DNA from 2 places in the Hahella chejuensis KCTC 2396 genome. Region 1 is predicted to be linked to the other one. Evidence: predicted binding sites of a transcription regulator. Region 1 holds the regulator's gene; the other holds the start of a gene.
What was found. The regulator LexA, encoded in region 1, represses DNA repair genes until DNA is damaged. The targets are predictions, from matches to a motif close to TACTGTNTANNTANACAGTA.
Positions count from the first base shown of each region.

Region 2: the regulator LexA is predicted to act here: its motif matches at 1,431-1,450, upstream of recA (recombinase RecA).

Region 1 is NC_007645.1:2,104,853-2,112,126, reverse strand. Features, by position in the region: gene HCH_RS09385 (hypothetical protein) at 38-277, shown strand; gene HCH_RS09380 (collagenase) at 329-607, opposite strand; gene HCH_RS09375 (NAD(P)H-dependent oxidoreductase) at 1,083-1,664, opposite strand; gene lexA (transcriptional repressor LexA) at 1,917-2,519, shown strand; gene HCH_RS09365 (hypothetical protein) at 2,568-2,813, opposite strand; gene HCH_RS09360 (DUF6586 family protein) at 2,972-3,430, opposite strand; gene HCH_RS09355 (DUF1329 domain-containing protein) at 3,815-5,194, shown strand; gene htpG (molecular chaperone HtpG) at 5,311-7,236, opposite strand.
Region 2 is NC_007645.1:5,371,575-5,378,848, reverse strand. Features, by position in the region: gene mutS (DNA mismatch repair protein MutS) at 1-756, opposite strand, end outside; gene HCH_RS23500 (CinA family protein) at 899-1,390, shown strand; gene recA (recombinase RecA) at 1,507-2,544, shown strand; gene HCH_RS23490 (fibronectin type III domain-containing protein) at 2,687-3,166, opposite strand; gene HCH_RS23485 (hypothetical protein) at 3,478-3,657, shown strand; gene HCH_RS23480 (SirB2 family protein) at 3,672-4,055, opposite strand; gene moaE (molybdopterin synthase catalytic subunit MoaE) at 4,208-4,681, shown strand; gene mobA (molybdenum cofactor guanylyltransferase MobA) at 4,724-5,323, opposite strand; gene HCH_RS23465 (PilZ domain-containing protein) at 5,320-5,730, opposite strand; gene HCH_RS23460 (hypothetical protein) at 5,883-6,167, opposite strand; gene HCH_RS23455 (Lon protease family protein) at 6,541-7,274, shown strand, end outside.

The sequences.
Region 1 (7,274 bases):
CTTAGGGCATCATTGAACACAGGTTTAAGGAGTAACAGTGAATCAGACGTCCCCTTCGCAGAAGGTTGTTAACGACTTATTCCGCATCGCGGAGTTGCTGCGCTATACCGAACAGATAACCCCTTACGGGTATGCCTGGCTGATGGAGTTCTGCGCAAATGTAGAGGCCAAGGAGGATGAGCAGCAATTTAGCCGTCCCATCCCCTCAATTCAGCCAATGACCGACATCACTCCAGAGCCTTCTGCAGCGACTCAGTTATCCCGCCGAAACGGCTAAAGAAACCGCCAGCACGGATATAACCTATACGCCAGGGATTTGGCTTTTACTTTAAACGCCAGAAGCGACCTGAAGCTCCTTCCTCACTTTCCCCATCCACTTTGCAAACCCCGCATCCAGTTCTTTCGCTTCGTCATCAAGCCAGTCCTGGTAATCGTCATATCGGCCAAGTCGGAACCATAATACTAATCGCTCAATGTCGTCTGGACGCTGCTCGAACATGTAGCGCACCGCCCAATAGCCCCAATGGTAAATACGCGACTCATCGCTATTATTAATCAGGCAGCCAAATAGCTTCCTTCTATTTGGCTGCAACGCCAGGGCCTGCACATGTCAGGCCCTGTCTCCCGCGGCTAGCCGCCGCGCAGGCGCATCCATGCGCCTGATCATTAACATGCCAATATCATTGCCATGTTAATAATCAAAAGGATCGCCCTCATAGAAAACGCCGGTCGATGAAGGCGTCATTGTCATGGCCTTTATCGTAGATATTGAAAAGTTCGTTTCACGCCGAGTCATAGCGCCCACCAAAGTCAGTCAACGAGCCCCGCCGCCCTTCGACCATGTTATCGCGCTGACAGTGAGAGTGAAAAAGACAACGCCAAAGGGGCTCTAAACCATCTGTTCGCAGGCGTCATTGCAATTCCTAAAGAGATTTACAGCCTGATTAAAGAGTACGTCGCAGAGTATGAAAGTTACCGCGCGGGCAGTGAATATATACCGATAAAGTTAATCGGCCTGTCTAATAAAAGCGCCAAATTGTATCAAAGCCGCCAAGCCAATAGCGCACAAGCTAAACCAAATGCTACATCGCCTTACCGCCATACATGCGCATTCTATCCAGCCACTGTTTTCGGGGCTTGGCGTCCGAGTCTTCCACCGCGCCAATCAGCGACGTTTGAATCGGAGAAACCCCACAAATACCCAAGATATTACGCTTTAGACTTTTTAAACTGTGAGCGCGATAAAACCAGCGATAGATAAACGCAGGCATCCCCATGGTCACGACTATGCGCGCCCTGCGTCCTTTCAGTAGCCGCCTGGGCCACTTACCTCCCCCACTTACCGCAAAGCCTGGTCGTAATGTCTGCTCCAGGAACGCCTTTAATACGGCGGGCATGCCCCCCATCCATAGCGGATAAATAATAAACAGACATTCAGCCCACTGGATTTCTTTCTGCGCAGCGATAATCACCTCCGGCGGAGACTGTTCTTCAAATTCCCGCTTTGAACGCAACCAGGGAAAACTCATTGTCGATACAGCCAACTTACGCACCTCATGTCCCGCCGCCTCCGCCCCTTCGGCGTATGCTTCAGCCAAAGCATGACAAAAGCGGCCACCCTGTGGGTCAGGATGCCCCTGAATAATCAAAATGCGTGACGCCATAAGTTGCTCCCAGAAAGTGTAGTCAGCTATTCATATTTTCTCGATTAACAAAGATAGTCATTTGTTGTCGATCAATATTCATCAGCTTTGCTTGATCCGCGACGCGCCATATCAGTTTTCATCTTAATCCTCAGTTACTTAGACATTTTTTCTTTACTTGCCCACACCATTACTGTATACATAAACAGACATGGATAAACATATAGTGTACACAGATTTTTATCAGACCTTTTGGGGTCGCCGGAGGGTGGAGTGATTAAGCTAACCAAGCGCCAGGAACAGGTTTTACAACTGATTCGCGAGCATATTGAGGAGACGGGTTATCCACCTACCCGGGCGGAAATTTCCAATCGCCTGGGGTTTCGCTCCGCTAATGCTGCGGAAGAGCACCTGAAAGCGCTGGCGAAGAAAGGCGCTATTGAGATGGTTCCCGGCGCCTCGCGCGGCATCAGGTTGCCGGCGTCGGAAACGCAAAATCAGGGCATTCCGATTGTTGGTCAGGTAGCAGCGGGTTATCCCATTCTGGCGCAGGAAAATATTGAAGAATATTGTGAGCTGCCCCCGTCCTTCTTTACCCCTTCCGCCGATTACTTTCTGCGTGTCAAAGGCATGAGCATGAAGGACGTGGGAATTCTCGACGGCGATTTACTGGCGGTGCATCGCACGACCGATATCCACAATGGTCAAATTGTGGTTGCGCGCATTGGCGATGAAGTGACGGTGAAACGTTTCCAGCGTCAGAAAAACAAAGTGCTTTTATTGCCGGAAAACGAAGAGTTTGAACCCATTGAAGTGAACCTGTCGCAACAGCCTTTGGACATCGAAGGACTGGGCGTCGGCGTTATTCGCCGCTAACAGTGAACCGACAAAGCGCCGACTGCCTCTAATGGGCAGTCGGTGACATTAATGTACGGTTTTCGGTTTTTCTTCCGCCTCTGACTGACGAATCGCCTCCTCCCGCATATCTCCTACCAGCTTAATGGCCGCATTAATCATAGCGTGTGCGACAGCCGCATCATTTTCCGCCAGATATGCCTTAGCTTCCTGACCAAAGCTGATTTTCACCAAATGTTCGCTCCCGCCCCCCATGGGTTGCAAAGCGAAGTCTCCATTCGGCAGTTGAACAATTTCAAAGAAGCTTGATGCCATTTCCAAATCTCCTACTCGTAAGTTCTCACTGAAATGTTTTCCATCGTTCCAATACCTGGGAACGAACATGTCAGCAAACTAGCCACAGGCGCCTCATTCATTTTCCTAAGCTGTTATCAGTCGAGGCCTGAGAGGGTTTCTTTCATTCAAGCTTACCTCTACCACTCAAAACTGTGCTCTCTCACCTCGTTGATAAACGCCTGCATGAACTCCAGTATTGCCGCCGCCTCCATTGCAGATACGGTTGACGTGGCGGCGATAATATTTTCATCCTGCGGCGTTTCATTTTTTCGGGGACGAGATATTTCCCCATATTGCTTCAATAATTGAGCCAACCAGGAATCTGGTTGGGCCGCCGCCAGTTTCATGCTGATAACTTCTGGCGATTCGACTTCCAACTGTCCTTCCAAGTCAGCGAGCGACTCGATCTTAACTTTGATGCGACGTTGTTCGGCAAGTTCGTTCAAGAAACCGACATATGCCTGTTGAAGAAAACGCAAAGCCGCACGCCCTGCGCATTCTCTTTCCGCCACGGTTGAAGAGGTATCTTTCCACTGCAATTGCAGCTTGGCGAAAAACAGATTTTCATTTACGTAAGTCAGCCACTTTCCAGACATACCTTAAGCTCATCAACAATCGCTTTTTATTAGTGTATAGGTTTTTAACCATAAGTTCTTTAATAAAAATTTCCCCTCCGAAGTAATTCCTGAGGCGCAATTCCGATTCGCTCAGGCGCCTAAATTCCCTACCATTGCTGTCTCATCCAACTCAGGTTTCCGCGAAAAATGGCGACAAACTATCAGCAGAGTCTTTCTCATAGCTTAGCACCCGATGCCGGAGCTCGCCCCTTACACAAGTTAACGTTCAGCAGCAACCCGCCATAAACGCTAACAAAGGCGCTAGTGAGAAAACTAGAATAATATTTTAGACTGCTATAATTTTGTCCAGGGAGAGAAAGTAAGGGAACTGTCTGTTACTTCCAGAAAGAGAGTGAGAAAGACATGGCTTATAGCCGTAACGCAAAAAAAAATATAAATAACGCACTGGTATTACTCGTATTTTCACTAATCGCGCAGAGCGCTCCAGCTAAGGCGCCGCCGGATCAGACGGCGCGTCTGGATCGGGATCTCACGCCTCTTGGCGCTGAGAGGGCCGGTAGCGAAGGAGGTGAAGTGCCGCCCTGGGATGGAGGCATTAAACAACCGCCTGCGAACTATAATCCAGATAAGTGGCATGCCGATCCTTTCGATGCGGACGTTCCACGTTTCATTATTAACGCCGGTAATGCTCAAGACTATTCAGATAAGCTCACCGAAGGGCACAAGGCTCTTCTGCAGAAGTATCCAAGTGATTACATTCTGAAAGTGTATCCCAGCCGTCGCAGCGCGTCTTATCCTGACCACGTCTACGCCGCCCTGAAACAAAACGCCGCCAAGGCGGAACTGATGCCTCGCGGAACGGGCGTTAAGGGCTCTCTGATCACCAGTCCGTTTCCGATCCCCAATCAGGGGGTGGAGATCATCTGGAACCATATCCTGCGTTACCGAGGCGAAGAGGCCGCCTTCCGTTCTTCGTTCGCCGCCACGCTCCCAGACGGCTCCTACACGCCGGTGACGACCGACTATGAGTATTTCTTTGTCTATGCTCAGCAGCACAATCGACCGGAAGATATCGACAACAAAATCTTCTACCTCAAAACCGAGGTAGTGGCTCCCGCCAAGCTCGCGGGCACCATGAACCTGGTGCACGAGACGCTGGATCAGATTCGGTCTCCGAGACAGTCCTGGGGCTATCAGGCCGGTGAACGTCGCGTGCGACGCTCTCCCAACCTCGCCTACGACGGTGAAGCTCCCAATAGCGAAGGAGTACGCACCACAGATCAGATTGACATGTATAACGGAGCGCCGGACCAGTATGAGTGGACTCTGATCGCCAAGAAGATCATCTATGTGCCTTACAACGCTTACCCATTGCACTCCAGCAATCTGCGCATGAACGACATCGTGCGTCCCGGCCACATCAACCAGGAGCACGCTCGCTATGAAGCGCACAGGGTATGGGTGGTGGAGGGCGTATTGCGTGAGGGGCTGGGCCATATTTATCACAAACGCCGCATGTACTTTGATGAAGACTCCTGGCAACTGCTGGTTGCGGAGGATTATGACGATAAAGGTGAACTGTGGCGCGTATCGGAAGCCCACGTGGTGAATTACTACGAGGTGAAAGCCCCCTGGACCACACTGGAGGTTATTTACGACCTGAAGTCAGGACGTTATTTCGTCGACGGTTTGGATAACGAAGAAAGGCCACGCGACTTTGCGCCCGGATTGAGAGATAGCGACTTCTCGACTTCCGCCGTGCGCCGCGCAGCCAGACGCTAATTGTTTTCCGTTAGACGCCGGTAGCCCATCTTTCCTCCACAAAAAGGCCGCTGATTAAAGCGGCCTTTTTATTACTGACTGACCCGTCCTGAATAAAGTTGACAGCTATACGCGGCTTAGCCCGCGTTAGAAAGCTCAAGCAGCAGCTTATTCAACCGGCTTACATAGCCAGCGGGGTCTTTCAGATTCTCGCCACCAGCCAGTCGCGCCTGATCAAACAGCACCCAGGTCAGATCTTCAAAACGCGCGCCCTGCTCTTCACCCAGCTTTTTCACCAGGGGATGGTCAGGGTTGATCTCAAAGGTCGGCTTGCTCTCAGGCAACGCCTGACCTGCAGCTTCCATGATGCGCCGCATCTGCACGCCCATATCGTAGGCGCCTACCACCAGACAGGCGGGTGAGTCAGTCAGGCGGTGAGTCACACGTACTTCTTCCACGTGATCCTTCAGCACTTCCTTCAAGCGGTTAAGCAAAGGCTCAGCTTCTTTTGAAACCTCTTCCTGCTTCTCCTTCTCTTCCTTGTCTTCAACCTCGCCCAGATCCAGTTCACCTTTGGCGATATCCTGGAAGTGCTTGCCGTCAAATTCGTTGAGATGGCTCATCAACCACTCGTCAATGCGGTCATGCATCACGAGCACTTCAATGCCCTTCTTGCGGAAGATCTCCAGATGCGGGCTCTTCACGCCAGCGCTGTAGGACTCGGCAGTGATGTAGTAGATTTTATCCTGCCCTTGCTTCATGCGGCTGACATAGTCTTCCAGAGACTGAGTCTGTTTGTCATCGTCCTGATGCGTGCTGGAGAAGCGCATCAGCTTGGCGATTTTCTCGCGGTTGATGAAGTCTTCCGCCGGGCCTTCTTTCAATACACGGCCAAACTCATCCCAGAAGGACTGATATTTTTCCGCATCGTCAGCAGCCAGTTTGGACAGCATGTCCAGCACGCGCTTGGTCAGCGCCGAGCGCATGCTTTCCACCGCCTTGTCGTTCTGCAGAATTTCCCGCGATACGTTCAGGGACAGGTCGTTGGAATCCACGACGCCTTTTACGAAACGCAGATACAAAGGCAGGAACTGCTCCGCGTCATCCATGATGAAAACGCGCTGGATGTATAGTTTCAGGCCCCGTGGCGCTTCCCGATTCCACAGGTCATAAGGCGCTTTGGCCGGGACATACAGCAGACTGGTGTAGTCCAGCTTGCCTTCAACGCGGTTATGAGCCCATAGCAATGGATCACTGAAGTCGTGAGCAATGTGCTTATAGAACTCTTTGTAGTCTTCGTCTTTAATCTCATTGCGCGGCAAGGTCCAGAGCGCCGTCGCTTCATTCACGGATTCAAACTCGGGAGCCGGCTCCGCCTTTTCCTTACCTTCCTCCTCTTCCCCGACATCCATGTTTTCTTTAATCATTTCAACAGGGAAGGAAATGTGATCGGAGTACTTTTTCACCAGACTGCGCAAACGCCAGCCATTGGCGAACTCTTTTTCCTCATCCTTTAGGTGCAGAACGATACGCGTGCCGCGCTCTTCTTTTGTTACAGTCTCGATGGAAAAGTCGCCTTCTCCGCTAGACTCCCAATGCACGGCTTCGTCTGGTTTCAAGCCTGCGCGACGGGTATAAACCTCCACTTTGTCAGCGACGATAAAAGCGCTGTAGAAGCCGACGCCGAACTGGCCGATCAGGCGCGAGTCCTGCTTTTGATCGCCGGTCAGAGTGGAAAGGAACTCAGCCGTCCCGGATTTGGCGATAGTGCCCAGGTTCGTCACCACTTCATCACGGCTCATGCCGATACCGTTGTCCGATAAAGTGATGGTCTGCGCTTTATCGTCAAACTCCAGGCGAACTTTGAGGTCGTTGTCGCCCTCGTATAGATCTTCTTTGCTCAGTGCTTGAAAACGTAATTTATCCAAGGCGTCCGACGCGTTGGAGACCAGTTCGCGAAGGAATATTTCCTTGTTGCTGTAGAGCGAGTGAATCATCAGGTGAAGCAGTTGCTTCACTTCAGCCTGAAAGCCTAAGGTTTGCTTTTCTGTTGCAGTCGTCATCGGTCGACAAACTCCTGGCGTAAGTCCATATCGGAAAC
Region 2 (7,274 bases), 3.3 Mb from region 1:
GGAGCGCTGCGTCTCCTGGGCATACTGAAACAGGCAGCCGGCGGCTTCAATGGCGGCGCTCATACCTTCACAGTCGAATCCAGCCAGGTCTTTGGTGCGAAACTGCTGGCATAACAGGCGCTGGGCCGTTTCCTGCTCAAAATACCAGGGTGGCTGTTTTTGAACGCCGGTGTAATTTTCCAATAGCGTCAGAAAAGGGAACTGCTCGCTGACTAGAATCTCGGCAGGTCGCAGGCGTTGCAGTTCACTGGCTAACGCTTCGACTCCGCGCACTTCCTGGATCAGAAAGCGCCCGCCGGCGATATCCAGCGTCGCCAGACCAAATAGGTCTTTATAGGCGCTTATCGCTAAAAGTAAGTTGTCCGACTTCTCTTCCAGAAAGGCCTCATCGCTGAGCGTGCCCGGCGTGACCACCCTGACGACTTTTCGCTCTACCGGCCCTTTGCTGGCGGCGGGGTCGCCAACCTGTTCGCAGATTACGACGGATTCGCCGAGGCGAACCAAACGCCCGATGTAGCCTTCCGCTGCATGGAAGGGAACGCCCGCCATGGGAATAGGCTGTCCGCCTGACTGGCCACGTTGGGTCAGGGTGATATCCAGCAGCTCAGCGGCGCGGCGGGCGTCTTCGTAAAACAACTCATAGAAGTCGCCCATTCTATAAAATACGAGCTGATGAGGATGTTTCGCCTTTATGCCAAGATACTGTTGCATCATTGGCGTGTGTTGGGGTTTGATTGCGGATTCAATAGCGGACATGACAGAACAAAAGGATTGTGTAATTTTATGAATGAAGGCGGGATTGTAAGGGAAAGCCATAGCCATAATAAAGAAGGCTGGCCATGTCCTGGCGCCTATTACGCGGCCTTCCTGTATCTGAATCGGGGTTGATGGTGACGGAATGAACGATGAGATCAAGAGCCTGGCGGCGCGCTTGGGGGCGGTCCTGAACAAGCGGGGCCTTAAAGTGACGACAGCGGAGTCATGCACTGGCGGCGGAGTCGCCTATGCGATTACCTCTGTTGCGGGTAGCTCTAACTGGTTTGAAGAAGGAGTGATCACATATTCTAATGAAGCCAAGCAGTCGCGCTTACAAGTGGCGTCGACGACCCTGATGCAGCATGGCGCAGTCAGCGAAGAAGTTGTAAAAGAGATGACGCTGGGAGCTTTGCAATGTGGGCAAGCGCAGCTTGCTATCGCCGTGAGTGGCATAGCGGGCCCTGGCGGCGGAACCGCAGAAAAACCAGTAGGATTGGTCTGGGTCGCGTGGAGGTTTCGGGAGGTAGTCGTAGCGCGAAGCTTTCATTTTTCCGGGGATAGGGAGCAAGTGCGCCTGCAGTCCATAGCGGAGGGGCTGCGGGGAGCGATAGAGATGATGGAAAGCAATTTGTAGAAAATTTAAGCGTGACTTTGGCCGCTGGGTTGTGGAATAATGCTGTCAATTTATACAGTAATTCTGGGTTGGAATAACAACTCGTACCGGTTAAATGAAATAAAGGGTGTTTAAGAATGGATGACAATCGTAAGAAGGCGTTGACGGCCGCTTTATCACAAATTGAGCGTCAGTTCGGTAAAGGCGCGGTTATGCGGATGGGAGAGCAGCCCAGAGAAATTATTCCTTCCGTTTCTACTGGCTCGCTTGGACTGGATATCGCTCTTGGCATCGGCGGCTTGCCATACGGACGTATTGTCGAGATCTATGGACCGGAGAGTTCCGGTAAAACCACTTTGACTCTGCAAGTGATCGCGGAAGCGCAGCGTCAGGGTAAGACATGCGCTTTCGTTGATGCGGAGCACGCGCTGGACCCTATTTACGCAGAGAAGCTTGGCGTTAATATCGATCAACTGCTGGTTTCCCAGCCCGACACGGGCGAGCAGGCTCTGGAAATCGCCGATATGCTGGTTCGCTCCGGCGCCGTCGACGTCATCATTATCGACTCCGTCGCTGCGTTGACGCCCAAGGCGGAAATTGAGGGCGAAATGGGAGACTCCCATGTGGGTCTGCAGGCTCGCTTGATGTCGCAAGCGCTGAGAAAGTTGACTGGTAGCGTCAAACAAGCGAATTGTTTGATGATATTCATTAACCAGATTCGTATGAAAATCGGTGTAATGTTCGGGTCGCCAGAGACCACTACTGGTGGTAACGCACTCAAGTTCTACGCTTCCGTCCGTCTTGATATTCGCCGCGTCGGCTCTGTGAAGGAAGGAGAGGAGGTCGTTGGTAACGAGACTCGCGTGAAAGTGGTGAAGAACAAAGTGTCTCCGCCTTTTAAGCAAGCGGATTTCCAGATCATGTATGGTCGTGGCATCTACCGCACCGGAGAGATTATCGATCTGGGCGTGAAGGAAGGCTTTGTTGATAAGTCTGGCGCCTGGTATAGCTACAAAGGCGACAAGATCGGTCAAGGTAAAGCCAATTCCTCTCGGTATCTGGAAGAGCATCCTGAGATTGCGGTAGAAATCGAAACCGCCATCAGAGAGAAGTTGATGCCGAAGACGCCGGTGAAAGAGAAAGAAGCGCCAGTTGCTCCTGTTGAGGCTGAATAACCCGGGCTTTTCTATATATTACCTTTCTACTAAAAATAAGGGCGGCCCTTGAGCCGCCCTTATTGCGTTTCCTTGTCCATATTCCTTCTCTCTACTTTTCCGTATCGAGTATTGTCCTTGTCGGATGGCTGGTTGACCCGTGTTAAAGGATTTTCTTAGTCATAATCCTGGAAGGCTCGCTTTCCATTCCATTGATATCCAGTACGGTGACGGCGAAATAGTGGACGCCCTTTTCCAGGTTGGAAAACGCATACTCAAACTGCTGATCCCCAACTTCGGTGTATTGCCAGTCATTGTCTGACTCATGTTGGTGATACACGCGATAGCCTTCCAGTTCATATAGCTCGATATCACTGCCGTCTTCCCGAGTATATGGAGGCTCCCAAAAGATAAATGCGCTACGGGCGTAATTGGTTGATTGCTTCGCAGCGGCGATTTGAGGCGTATTCTCATCAATCCCAGAGGACGCTCCTCCAGTTCCTCCACCGCCACACCCAGTCAATAGGGCGCTTGCCAGAGTGAAGCCCAAAATGGCAGTGATGGATCTAGAATTTGATTTGGCGCGGTGAAAAATACTTTTTAAGTATGAAAGGGCTTTGACCTCAAAGTTAACTTGATTCAAATCATTCCCCTATTAGTAGAGTTAGAGTTATAAGTTGACGCTATAAACAGATAACGCCCCGCGCTCTTAGTCAGGATTCGTGCCAATAATGTCGGGATGTTGGAAATATTTATAAAAAACAAAGAGTTAAGCTTTCTGTTTATCTCTTTCTGCTTTTAGACTATTGTGAAAAGGGTTGCCTTTTTCTTACCAGAACGCCGGTGTTTGAAATTATCTCTATAATTTTCAAATAGTTAGATTGTCTGTAATTGGCGACAGCCATTGTGGAATCGAAAATGTAACTTGAGCTGTTGTGGAGAGGGAGAACGAATATGAAGTGGGTCGTATTGCTAGCTATAGTGGTTGCGGTTGTGATTTGGGTGGTAAGAAGTAGGAAACGAAATCCTGTCAGCGATCCTGAAGTCAAAGAGCTTGATCAAAAGCGCTATTACGTGACGCCACCTAAGCCGGGTGACCTAGAACCCGAGGATAAAAGCGGCACGCAATACTAATTTGGCGGAAAGATTTAAAGCGGTAATGGCCAACTGCTTTTGGTCAGGGCGACCATGACGATATAGGCGAACGCTGTATAGGCGCCAAGTCCAAACAGGACGCGAGTCCTCTTTGTCTTACCTCTCTTGAGCGCGAAAACGCCTAACGCGATGTAAATGATTAATCCCACCACTTTTGCGGTGAGCCATCCGTTATGGAAAGGGTATTGCTGAAGTTTTAGCGCTAGTCCTATGGCGCTCAACAGTAGCAATGTGTCGATAATGTGCGGAAGAACCTTGCTTAATTTGTGCTGTAAGAGTGGACTCCCCAGAATCATCCATATAAAGCGTAAGGTAAAGGACGCGAAGGTCAACGCAACGCAGGTCATATGAATGTGTTTGAGCAGCATATAGCTCATGATTGGCTCCTTTCACAGCATCTTTATTGTTCAGGTTTGTTGGAACGACGGCCGCCTATTAGAAATTCTTTCCTTAAAAACTTAAAGTGTTAGTCAGCATTTCTTTATCTATTGCGCGCGGCGCGCAGCCTTTATCAGGTGGTTTCTGAACGATGAGTGACAACATAAGAATCGATGTGACAACGGACGACTTTGATCTCGGAGAGGAAACGCGTCGATTGACGGATGGCGATACCGCTGTTGGCGCGGTTTGCAGTTTTGTCGGTTTGGTGCGGGATTTCAGTGATAAGCCAGATGTAAAGGGGCTTTATCTGGAGCACTATCCTGCGATGACAGAAAAATCGCTGACTAAAATCGCAAAGGAAGCTTTTCAGCGCTGGGATTTGAATGGAGTAAGAGTCATCCATCGTGTTGGCGAACTCTGGGCGGGAGATCAGATTGTGCTGGTGGTGACCGCAAGCGCCCACCGTGGTGACGCTTTCGCCGCTTGCGAGTTCATCATGGATTATTTAAAGGTGCAGGCCCCATTCTGGAAGAAAGAACTGACGGCGGAAGGGGAGCATTGGGTGGAGGCCAAAGAAAGCGATCAGGTCAGGGCGGGAGAGTGGAGTTCCGAACCGGAGTAGCAGTAGTGACTTGGCGCGAACCTAGTGGCGCGAGTATTTTTGTTATTGTCCTTGAGAGCTGTCCAGATGCGCCAGTTCATCCAGCGTATTGATGTTATAAAACATTTCTGGACGATCGCTGAAGTCGATTCTTTGTAATGGGCGTGAGTCAAGCCAGCGTTTGACGCTGCGTCCATCGCTTTGCAGATAGCGAAGAATATCTTCAAAACTGCTGGCGGGAAGCAGGCAGTGCAGATATTGCAGCCGCTCTCCATCCCAGGCGATGCTTATCAGATTATCCCGCCTGCCGGCAAACATTCGAAGCGCGTATTCAGGTGTTAGAAGGGGCGTATCGCAGGGGCTGATCAACAGCCACTCTTTACTCATATGCGGCTGTGCGGAGTAGATTCCCGCCAGAGGGCCGGCAAATTCTCCCCAGGCATCTGGAAAGACAAAAGGCGTCATGCGTTGATATTGGGCTGCATTGCGGTTACAGCTGATTAATACCCGTTCGCAGGTTTTGGCGAATGTGGATTGGATATGTTGGGCGAGAGGCTGACCGCGCCAGGAAAGGAGTCCTTTGTCATTGCCGCCCGCACGCTGACCTTTGCCGCCCGCGAGTATCAGCCCGTCGCAATCCAACAGGGTCGATGGTCTAGTCATGAGGCTCTTGAGCGACAGGTTTCCTGCGTTTTGCTGAATAAACCTTCAATACGGGACAAAGCATTATCAACTTCTCTGGAGTAATCTCTGCTGGAAGCGCAATAGGCGAATTGGATGCCGTATCTGAAGCCATACTCATGTTCGCTGCAGTTAAGTATTTGCGCCTGAATGCCGTTTTCAGCAATGTAGCGGCCACGGAAACAAAGTTCAATCTTCTCGCCGAGACGAAATTTCTGACTGCTATGAAACGCCATGCCATAGCGATTAAAGTCTATGCAGTTAACAACGATGCGAGTCTTGGAGCGGCTGAACAGGCCTGACAAACAAACCACTGCTGTCAGGGCTGACGTGGTATGCCGTATTTTGATGCGACGTTCTGATTGGGTGGGAAAAGTCACTTCCTGCATGATCTTGTGCTGAGTCTATATCTTTTTGGTAATAGCGTTAGGCCCGATGGATTCCCTTTACCGGGCTTCTTATTTTATTAGTTGGATTTGGATAATAAATGCTCAGATTTGCGTTTTGTGAGCTGGCGCAACCTGGGGGGGGGGGCGACAGGTCAAACAGCCGTATTCACCAGCCTTCCTGTTCTACTCTCCAGCTCTTCCGGCTGCCCGTCTCGCGCTCCGAGCAGTTTTGGGGTGCGCCGGTCCCTTCTTTTGCGGCGCTCCTGGCCCTCGTAGTCGTTTCCCTCACTGCGCCGGCGATCCGGACGCATGCGACGGTCATGCAACTCGCCCTCTGTCAGGGGAGCCTGCGCCGGCGTTGACTCGACCTGTGCGGACTGCTTCAAGGAAGCTGCGCTAGGGGGGGAAGGCCTGTTTCTGGCGTCATTAATGTACATGGTTGGATTTCCTCTAACAGGTTGTCTTTCATTTTTTCAATCATTCCCTATTGTTGTATTAACTCGCCTTGAATTGTCGCGTGTGGCCCTGTTTTCGGTCGGCGTCGCCGTAACCGGAGTTACGCTAAACTTATAACGGCGGATATAGAAAAAACTTTAATCCGACTATTCAAGATGCTGTGCTTTTACTGGCTGCTAGTGTCGCTGGGCGTGGTGACGGGGAGCATGACGGATAATTGTGTAAAAGCGGTTTTGCGCTAAAGCTGATTTGGTTAAACTTGACCCTTTTTTGGGAAGTCGCAGGTGAGCCGGCGTGGCGAGCAGCGATCTATACACGCATTTTGACGCCCCGGTTTAGCATCGGGCGGAGTCTATGAGTAAGAAAAAGCCCCTACCAATCCAATCGCTCTACAAACCCTGTCTCACAAAAGATTTCAAATTCAGCAGCACCCGTGCTCTGGAGCCGCTGGAAGGCATTCTTGGGCAAAACCGCGCTCAAGAGGCAGTGCAGTTCGCCATATCCATGGCGGACGCCGGCTATAACATATACGCCATCGGCCGCAACGGTCTGGGTAAGCGGACGATGATCATGCGCTTCCTGGAGAAAAAGCGCTCTGAGGCGGTCGCCAGCGATTGGTGCTACGTCAACAACTTTGATGACGTGCGCTCGCCTAAAGTACTGCGCCTGCCAGCCGGTCTGGGAATGCCGTTAAAGAAAGATCTGGAGCAGCTTTTGGTGCGCTTGCAGAAAGGCATTCCGCAGGCGTTTGATAACGAGTCATATTACGAGCGCGCAGAGCAGATTAAAAACGAACTGAGCCAGAAGCAGGAAAAATCGCTTAGCCGTATCGCCAACGCCGCCAAAAAGCAGCAAATCAGCCTGACGGTGACGACCCCGGGCGGCTATCGTCTGGTGGCCACGGACGGTGAAAAACCATATAGCGCGGAGACTTTTGCGGAGTTGCCCGAAGCGCGCCAACAAGAATTTGAAGACGCCATCAACAAGCTGGAGAAAAAACTCCGCACAGTGTTGCGTCGACTCAGCCAGTGGGAACAGGAGTATGCGGACAAGCAGCAAGCGCTGAATGAAGAGATAGCGCTGGCGGT